Regions from separate parts of the Streptomyces sp. NPDC085900 genome, predicted to be linked through region 3. Evidence: riboswitches for the same ligand, from Rfam matches in the RefSeq annotation. Region 3 holds a riboswitch; each other region holds the start of a gene.

Evidence for each region. Region 3 has a riboswitch for cyclic di-AMP ahead of ACIGDI_RS13620 (transglycosylase SLT domain-containing protein). Riboswitches for the same ligand answer to the same signal wherever they lie in the genome.
Region 1: it holds a riboswitch for cyclic di-AMP, as region 3 does, so the genes downstream of both, ACIGDI_RS24135 (transglycosylase family protein) here and ACIGDI_RS13620 (transglycosylase SLT domain-containing protein) in region 3, are expected to answer to the same signal.
Region 2: it holds a riboswitch for cyclic di-AMP, as region 3 does, so the genes downstream of both, ACIGDI_RS41550 (M23 family metallopeptidase) here and ACIGDI_RS13620 (transglycosylase SLT domain-containing protein) in region 3, are expected to answer to the same signal.
Region 4: it holds a riboswitch for cyclic di-AMP, as region 3 does, so the genes downstream of both, ACIGDI_RS29600 (M23 family metallopeptidase) here and ACIGDI_RS13620 (transglycosylase SLT domain-containing protein) in region 3, are expected to answer to the same signal.

What each region holds. Positions count from the first base shown of each region.
Region 1 is NZ_JBITSP010000007.1:27,188-29,379, reverse strand. It holds gene ACIGDI_RS24140 (transglycosylase family protein) at 1-579, shown strand, start outside; cyclic di-AMP (ydaO/yuaA leader) riboswitch at 775-945, shown strand; gene ACIGDI_RS24135 (transglycosylase family protein) at 949-1,629, shown strand; gene eno (phosphopyruvate hydratase) at 1,963-2,192, shown strand, end outside.
Region 2 is NZ_JBITSP010000020.1:67,535-69,726, reverse strand. It holds gene ACIGDI_RS41550 (M23 family metallopeptidase) at 1-885, opposite strand, end outside; cyclic di-AMP (ydaO/yuaA leader) riboswitch at 897-1,054, opposite strand; gene ACIGDI_RS41545 (PP2C family protein-serine/threonine phosphatase) at 1,270-2,192, opposite strand, start outside.
Region 3 is NZ_JBITSP010000003.1:899,217-901,408, reverse strand. It holds gene ACIGDI_RS13625 (HAD family hydrolase) at 1-643, shown strand, start outside; gene ACIGDI_RS13620 (transglycosylase SLT domain-containing protein) at 671-1,153, opposite strand; cyclic di-AMP (ydaO/yuaA leader) riboswitch at 1,159-1,335, opposite strand; gene ACIGDI_RS13615 (polyprenyl synthetase family protein) at 1,983-2,192, shown strand, end outside.
Region 4 is NZ_JBITSP010000009.1:285,058-287,249, forward strand. It holds gene ACIGDI_RS29595 (GntR family transcriptional regulator) at 1-415, opposite strand, end outside; gene ACIGDI_RS29600 (M23 family metallopeptidase) at 605-1,378, opposite strand; cyclic di-AMP (ydaO/yuaA leader) riboswitch at 1,391-1,555, opposite strand; gene ACIGDI_RS29605 (M16 family metallopeptidase) at 1,759-2,192, opposite strand, start outside.

The DNA of each region.
Region 1 (2,192 bases), on a different contig from region 3:
GGGGGCGGCTCGTCCGACTCATCCGATTCGTCCGACGGTTCGGACTCAACTGGTTTGTCCAATTCGTCGGGTAACGCGTCGAGCGACCCGTCCGGTGACTCCGCCTCCTCGGACGCGTCCGGTTCGCCCTCGGTCTCTCCGGGCTCTTCCTCGCATTCCAGTGGCAAGTCCAGCAAATCGGACAGCTCCGCCTCGCCCTCCATCTCGACTCCGAGCGCGTCCCAGGGGGCCGGCGGCTCGTCCGCGGGTCGGGCGAAGGGTGACGAGTCGGACAATTCTCAGCAGGCGCTGGGTTCTTGGAGCCTCGTCGACACCGGGGCCGTCGACTCCGCGACGACCGGCACCGGCACCGGCAAGCACCGCGGCGCCAGCGCCGACGAGAGTGTCGACGGCGGCGCCACGAAGGCCGCCGCGCACGACTCGTACACGGTCCGCACCGGCGACACTCTCGCCTCCATCGCCGACTCCCTTGACGTGGACGGCGGATGGCGCGCCATCTACGACGCGAACAAGCAGGCCATCGGTACCGACCCGAACCACATCTTCACCGGTCAGACCCTGGATCTCCCTGCCGAATAGGGCGAAATGCGGCGGGAGTTCACGTCACGCTTCGCGCTGAATGTCCGGTTTGGTGAAAGTGTGGGATGAGTCTCAGAAGCCCTGATCGTCTTTGAAATTCGGCGGATTCCGTGTCTACGGTCGTGACCGCTCGGCAACCCGAGCCCCGTCTGTCGCAACGCCGAATCCTGCCAGCGGCCGTACGGGAACAGTCGTCGCTTAACAGCGCCGTAGGCAGGAGCGGGGGACCCAAGGTAAGTGCCCCACCGGGTGGTTGACGGTGGTGGCTTGGGGTGTAGCCGCGGCTCGCGAGAGCGAGGCCGCGGCCGGGCAACTCAACCGGCCCGAACCCGACAGCTCACCTCGCAGGCGTCGGTGAGGGGATCCACCATGCTGTTTTCCGCCAAGGGCAAGCACCGTCGTCCGTCCAAGGCCACCCGCGCCGCCGCGCTCGCCGGTGTCACCGGTGTCGCCATCGCCGCCCCGCTGATGGCGGCCGGCAACGCCTCCGCCGCCACGGCCTCCGAGTGGGACGCGGTCGCCCAGTGCGAGTCGGGCGGCAACTGGTCCATCAACACCGGCAACGGCTACTACGGCGGTCTGCAGTTCTCCGCCTCCACCTGGGCCGCGTACGGCGGCACCGCCTACGCCCCGCAGGCCAACCAGGCCTCCAAGTCCCAGCAGATAGCCGTCGCCGAGAAGGTTCTCGCCTCCCAGGGCAAGGGTGCCTGGCCGGTCTGCGGCACGGGCCTGTCCAGCGCCGCCTACAACGGCTCCAGCGCCTCCACCGGCTCGTCCGGCACCACCACCCGCTCCACCACCGAGCAGCAGGCCTCCCGCTCCTCCGAGCGTCCGGCCCCCAAGAAGTCGACCAAGACCGTCACCACCCCGACCGGCAAGAAGGTCAAGAAGGGTGACGGCGAGTACAAGGTCGTCAAGGGCGACACCCTCAGCTCCATCGCCGCCGACCACAAGGTCAAGGGCGGCTGGAAGAAGCTGTTCGACCTGAACAAGGACATCGTCACGGACGCCGACCTGATCTACCCCGGTCAGCAGCTGCACCTGAAGTAGGACACAGTCGAACCACAGGCCCCGCACATCCGTGTCCCCCACAGTGGAGGCACGTGAGGGCCACCCCCGTCCCCACGGGCTCCCCGCTCCGGTGCGTCTTCCCCCGTACGCACCGGAGCGGGGTTTTTCTTTGCCCGCCGTCGCCCGCGATACATGCTGTGTTCACCCTCCTTTGTTCCGGGCGTGAACAATAGGTACCGTCTGTCCTTGTCCACGGGACGGTCGGTCGGCTGGCCGATGGCCCCGGGGCGGTTAGGCTCTAGTCGCAAGGCTGAGGTAGGGCCCAGAAGGGCCCACGTGCCCCGCACAACCAGCGTCACATCCAAGAAGGAGATGCTCGTGCCGTCCATCGACGTCGTCGTAGCCCGGGAAATCCTGGACTCCCGAGGCAACCCCACGGTCGAGGTCGAGGTCGGCCTCGACGACGGCAGCACGGGTCGTGCCGCCGTCCCCTCCGGCGCCTCCACGGGCGCCTTCGAGGCCATCGAGCTCCGCGACGGTGACCCCAACCGCTACAAGGGCAAGGGTGTCGAGAAGGCCGTCCTCGCCGTCATCGAGCAGAT
Region 2 (2,192 bases), on a different contig from region 3:
GGTGGCGACCTTCTGGCCGACCTTGACGCTGATCGACGACTGGTGGCAGAACCACAGCTCGGTGCCGTCGTCGAGGGTGAGGATCGTGCGGTAGCCGTACGACCCGGCCCAGCCGGCCTCGGTGATGGTGCCGCTGTGGATGGCCTTGATGAGCGTGCCCGTCGGGGCGGCGAAGTCGAGACCCGTGTGGTAGCCGGAGGACCACATGGAACCGGCCTGGCCGAAGGTGCCGGTGATCGTGTACGACACGACCGGCAGCTTGAACTGCTTGGCCAGCTCGGCCAGCCGCGCCTGCTCTTCCTTCTTCTTGGCCTCGGCCTCCGCCTTCTGCTTGGCGTCGGCGGCCTTGGCGGCGGCGTCCTGCTCCGCCTTGGTGGCAGCGGCGTCGACCTGCTTGGCGAAGGACGCCTCGGTGACCGCCTGGGCCTTGCTGTCGACCTGGACCTGCTGCGCCTCGGCCTGCGCCATGATGCGGTCGCGCAGCGCCTCGCCCGCGTCCTTGGCGCCCTCGGCGGTGTCCTCGGTGGTCACGCCGACGCTGCTGAGCGCCGTGGCGGAGCCCTTGGGGGCCGCGTCGTCGCCGAACACATGGCTCACGGAGGCCAGGTCGGGCATCGAGATGGAGACCGGGGGCTTGCCGGTGTTGGCGCTGGCCATGCCGCCCGCGCCGACGGCGGCTATGACACCGACGCCGAGAACCGTGGAGCTGCGGGCCAGCCCGCCGCCGCGCTGCTTGGCCACGCGGTGCTTGCCCCGTACCGGGCGTATGGACTCCGCGGTGGGATTCCACTCCTCCCACTGGCCCTCGTCGGTGCGGGGGGCGAAGCCGAAGGGCTCGGTGCTCGGCACGAACGGTGCTGCCGGGGCAGGCGGGTTGGACGCCACGTGGGCGTGCTCCTTTCCTTCCTTCTCGCCTACCGGGTTAGCTGACGGGTTCGGAGCAGGAAGGTCTCCTACGCGCGTATACCGGCCGTGGGTCCACGGTGGCATCCGCGCGATTCACCCCAGGGTGGTGGTTCCCCGGTTCCCTTGCGGGATTCGGCGCGTGCGCACGGAGCCGCCTCTTGTGACGGCTGGGACGACCGCGCTGCGTTATCGAACGTTAATAGACCCGGGGTGTGGATTCCAAGCAGTTCGGCTTGATCATTAACGTTTCCGGGCTGGACGTACAGGTCCATGACCGGCGAAAAACGGGCGAGTTGACCCCTTCTCGGGATCTTCACAGCGACTGACGGTTCGTCAGTTGTTATGCGGAGGGCGGCCATCCGATCACCTGGCGTGACGCCGTACGGCGAGCATCGCCATGTCGTCCGTCGTGCCGTCCCCGGTGTGCCGGTGCACCTCCTGGGCGAGGGTGGCGATCAGCCCGGCGGGATCGGGGAAGGCCCGGCCCTGAAGGCTCGCCGCGGGATCGTAGAACTCCCCGTGCCGGTCCCGCGCCTCGCACAGCCCGTCGGTGTACAGCAGCAGTGTGGCCCCGCCCGGGAAGCGGGTCTGCTCCGCCCGGTCCGGCCAGGCGCCCAACTCCCCCATGCCGAGCGGCAGTGCGGGCTCGCGGGCGGGCAGCGGACGCACCGTCCCGCCGGGGCACAGCAGCAGCGGGGGCGGATGGCCGCGGTTGACGATCCTGACGACGCCGTCGCCGTGCGGAAGCTCGGCGAGTACGGCGGTGGTGAAGCCCTCGAAGGCGTCGAGACCCTCGCGCCGGCTGCCCTCGCGGGCCAGCGCCCGGTCCAGCCGCCCGGCGACCGCTTCCAGCGTCGCCTCCTGCTCGGCGGCCTCCCGGAACGCCCCGATCACGACGGCGACGGCCGCCACCGCGCCCATCCCCTTCCCGCGCACGTCGCCCACCACCAGCCGCACGCCGTACGGGCTGTCCTGCACCGCGTACAGGTCGCCGCCGATGGACGCGTCCCGCTGCGCCGCCTCGTAGCGTGCCGCGATGGTGAACGTGCCGATCCGTTCGGCCGGGTCGGGCAGTACGGCACGCTGGGCGGCCTCGGCGATCGCGCGCTGCGAGGCGAGCTGTTCGTCGCCGCGGCGCACGAGAGCGTTGATGAGCACGGCCAGCGCGACCACGGTCGCCACCGTCACCAGCTCCGTGAGCGCGTCGATGTGCAGCAGGATGCCGAGCCGGCTGTGGAGCAGCAGGACGACCAGCACGCACGCGACACCGGTGAGGATCGTGCCCC
Region 3 (2,192 bases):
CCTGGACGATCTGGGCAGCACGGGGCTCGCGGTGTGCGGGCAGGGCGCGCAGGTGTACGACGCCGGCGCGGACCGTCTGCTGTGGTCCGTCACGCTGGACCGGGAGCTGGCCGAGACGGCCCTCGGCAAGATCGAGGCCGAGGTGGGCCAGGTGTACGCGGCCGTCGACCAGGACGGCGTCGACGGGCTCACGCTCATCGAGCCCGGGTACCTGATGCCGCACCCGACCCTGCCCGCCGTACGCGTCGACCGGCGCGACGACCTGTGGTGCGAGCCGATCAGCAAGGTGCTGCTGCGCCATCCCTACCTGTCCGACGACGAGTTGGCGGCGACGGCGCGGTCGGTGGTCGGTTCCCTGGCCACCGTCACCATGTCGGGACCCGGGACCGTCGAACTCCAGCCATGCGGCATCACCAAGGCGACGGGCCTCGCGCTGGCCGCCGAACACCTCGGCCTGGGCCCGGGGGAGACGCTCGCGTTCGGCGACATGCCCAACGACATCCCGATGTTCGACTGGGCCGCCCGGGGCATCGCCATGGCCAACGCCCATCCCGAGCTGAAGGCGGTGGCCGACGAGGTCACCCTGTCGAACGAGGACGACGGCATTGCCGTCGTCCTCGAGCGGTTGTTCGCGCGGGTCTAGGACCTGACGGTCCTTCGCCTCGCCGGCCTAGTAGGCGCCGTAGACGTTGTCGATGGAGCCGTAGCGCTGGTACGCGTAGTTGCAGGCGGCGGTGATGTTGGCGACCGGGTCGTAGGGGTCGTACGCCGTGCCCGCGACGTGGTAGGCGGCGAACGTCGGGTCGATCACCTGCAGCAGGCCCTTGGAGGGGGTGCCGGCCAGGGCGTTGGAGTCCCAGTTGTTGATGGCGTAGGGGTTGCCCGAGGACTCGCGCATGACGTTGCGGTAGATGCCGTCGTACGTGCCGGGGATGCCGTGCTGGGCCATGACCTGCAGGGACGCCCGGATCCAGCCGTCGAGGTTGTTGCTGTAGCCGAGCGACGACGCGGTGACGACGCTGTCGGTCGCCGCGGAGGCGCTGGTCGCGCCGACGACCGGAAGGGCGAGAACGGCGGCGCCCGTTCCGATGACGGCGAGCTTGCGGACGAGGCGGGATCGCTTGGTGAGGCGGTGGCGAGCGGTTGCGGGCATGGCGGGTTTCCTCTCCGTCGCCTGCGAGGTGAGCTGTCGGGTTCGGGCGGGAGCTGCCCGGCCGCGCCGCCGTACGACGACACGACTTCACCCCAAGCCGGTGAGGGCGTCCTGGGACGCCCGTCCGGCGGCTTACCTGGTTCCCCCGCTCCTGCCGTGCGTGAGTTGGTCGATGGTGGAGAACGGGCGGCGGCAGGATTAGGCGTCCGCCCGGCAAGGCGGGAACGTATGCGACAGCACATGTCCGGAACAAGCGGCGGAGTCACACATCGGGCCGCTTGACCTCGGTGTGGGGGCTTTGGGGTGCTTGATCCTTTGCGCTTGCCAAGCCTCAACTCGCTTTTCCGGGAAGGTGGATCGGCCGAAATCGCCCGGAATGTGGATCTTGGCGTCGAGTGAGCCAAGTCACGGGTGTCGACAAGCGCGTCAAATCGGGCAATGGGCCCAACTCATAGTCAATGGGCGGCCCGTGGGAGTTCGCTCGCCCTCGGGGGCCCTCGCTCCGGGTGATGCCTTTGCGTGTGTCGCCCGGGGTCGTGCGCCGGAACCCCCGTAACCCCTTGAGTCCCCGGGAGCGGCCGCCATGTCCATGCCGTCACGGCCCGGGCGCGTCGAAAGGGGAATCGCCCCCCGCAGAGCAAGTCAGTAAAAATGCATTGTTATGAGGTGATCAGAAACATACCGGGCGTGATCCCATACCGCCCCTGCTGGACGGGCGGGCGGCATGGGTGATCGAAAGGCGACCGGATACGCTGACTTGAGTGATGGCAGCGACCTATCGACAAACCGCGTAACCAGCCAGTAGACACCAGCAGACAGGAGACCCCTCGTGACCGTCGTCGGGCCGTTCGGGCTGAGCGTGCGGGACCAGGCTCTGGAAGCCGATGTCCAGGCCGGATTGGTGGCTGTCGAGGAGGGCCTGCTCGAAGCCACCAAGAGCGAGGTCCCCTTCATCACGGAGGCCGCCCAGCACCTGGTGCGAGCGGGTGGAAAGCGCTTCCGCCCGCTGCTGGTGATGCTCGCCGCCCAGTTCGGTGAC
Region 4 (2,192 bases), on a different contig from region 3:
CGGAGGCCTGGGCGAGCGTCTCGTGGAACCAGCCCCCCAGAGAGCGCAGATCCTCGCTGCCGCCCCTCCTGGCGCGCTCCTGGCCCAGTCTGACCAGGCCGCGCAGGACCTTGAGGTGGGCCTCGGTGCGCCGCTGGGCTGCCCGGGAGGCACCCAGCGGCTCCAGCAGCATGCGCATCTCCAGCAGGTCGGCGGCCTCCTGCTCGGTCGGTTCCGCCACGCACGCGCCCGCGTGCCGGCGGGTCACCACGAAGCCCTCGGCCTCCAGGGTGCGCAGGGCCTCACGGACGGGGACGCGCGAGACGCCGTAACGACGGGCGAGGAGTTCCTCGGTGAGACGGCCGCCACGCTCGTAGACACCCGCGACGATGTCGTCCCGGATGGCCGTGCACACCGAGTGCGCCGGAATACGCATGACCGACCTCCGTCTTAATCCCCGTGAAACGTCGACGATTGACGTTGTGTCCAGCGACTCTATTGCAATGAGCCGGAATTTCCGACGGGGGGCCGGAATCCATGGATATTTTTTGGACAGAGGGGTGACAGAAACGACGAAAACCCCGGCTCGGGGGAGCCGGGGTCCTCGGAGTCTGGCGGCGCGTCGCTAGACGTTCACACCGTGCGAGCGCAGGTACGCGACCGGGTCGATGTCCGAGCCGTAGTCGGGGGTCGTACGGGCCTCGAAGTGCAGGTGCGGTCCGGTGGTGTTGCCGGTGGAGCCGGAGAGACCGATCTGCTGGCCGGTGACGACCTTCTGGCCGACCGAGACGCCGATGGACGACAGGTGGCCGTACTGGGTGTACGTCCCGTCGTTCATCTTGATCACGATCTGGTTGCCGTAGGCCCCGCCCCAGCCGGTCTGGACGACCGTGCCGTAGCCCACCGCGTGGACGGACGTGCCGCTCGCCGCGTGGAAGTCGATGCCGGTGTGGCTGCCGGAGGACCACAGGGAGCTGCTGGCCTTGTAGCCGGTGGAGACGTACGAGTTGGAGATCGGCGCGACGAAGGAGTTCAGGCGCTTGCGCTCGGCCTCACGGGCGGCGCGCTCCTTGGCCTCGCGCTCCTTCTTGGCGAGCGCTTCGGCCTTCTTGCGGGCGGCCTCCTCGGCGGCCTTCTTGCGGGCGGCCTCCTCGGCGGCCTGCTTCTGGGCCTCGGCCTGCGCGTCGATCTTCTCGGCGATCGAGTCGCCGATGCTGATGACGGGGGTGAAGCCGGTCTGCTCGACGGCGTCGACGGAGTTGTCGGCGGCGAGCGCGGGTGCCGCGAGGGCACCGATCACACCGGTGGTGGCGAGGGCCGCGACGCCGGCGACCTGGGCGGTGGAACGCTTGATCCGGCTGGGACGACGGTGCTTCCCGGTGGCGCACATGAACGCCATGTACAGGCTGGTCCTTTCCTTCCCTCTCGCCTACCGGGTTAGCTGACGGGTTCGGAGCAGGAAGGTCTCCTACGGACCCCCTCGCGGCTCGCGCGGGCGTCCGATTCACCCCAGGGACTGCGGTGGGTCCCCGGCTCCCCTGGCTCGCGCCGTACGGGGACTCGGCGATGACTGTCCGGTGCCGCGGGTGCGGCGCACTGCCTGACGAACAGCCCGCATGACGCTAAGCGGGGCGCCTTTCAATCCCCAAACGGATCGCGGCTTTTGTAGCGCATCCCACAGGGCAGACAGGCATCTCTCCTTCAATTCCGCGCCAATTCGGACATAGAAGGGCCCTAGTGACAGGTCAGTCACCAGGGCCCCTCCACGCGCGCGTGCCGCTACTCGGCGGAAACCACGGTCACTTCACCGATGCCGAGCGCCTCCACCGGCGCCTTGATCTGCGCCGCGTCGCCGACGAGGACGGTCACCAGACGGTCCACCGGGAACGCGTTCACGACCGCCGCGGTGGCCTCCACCGTGCCGGTCGCGGCGAGCTGCTGATACAGCGTCGCCTGGTAGTCGTCGGGCAGGTGCTGCTCGACCTGGTCGGCCAGCGTGCTCGCGACCGCCGCCGCGGTCTCGTACTTCAGCGGCGCCACGCCCACGAGGTTCTGCACGGCGACGTCGACCTCGGCGTCGGTGAGGCCGCCCTCGGCGAGCGTGCGCAGCACCTTCCAGAGGTCGTCGAGCGCCGGACCGGTGTTCGGGGTGTCGACGGAGCCGCTGATGGCGAGCATCGACGCGCCCGTGCCGTCCGGGGCGGACCTGAGGA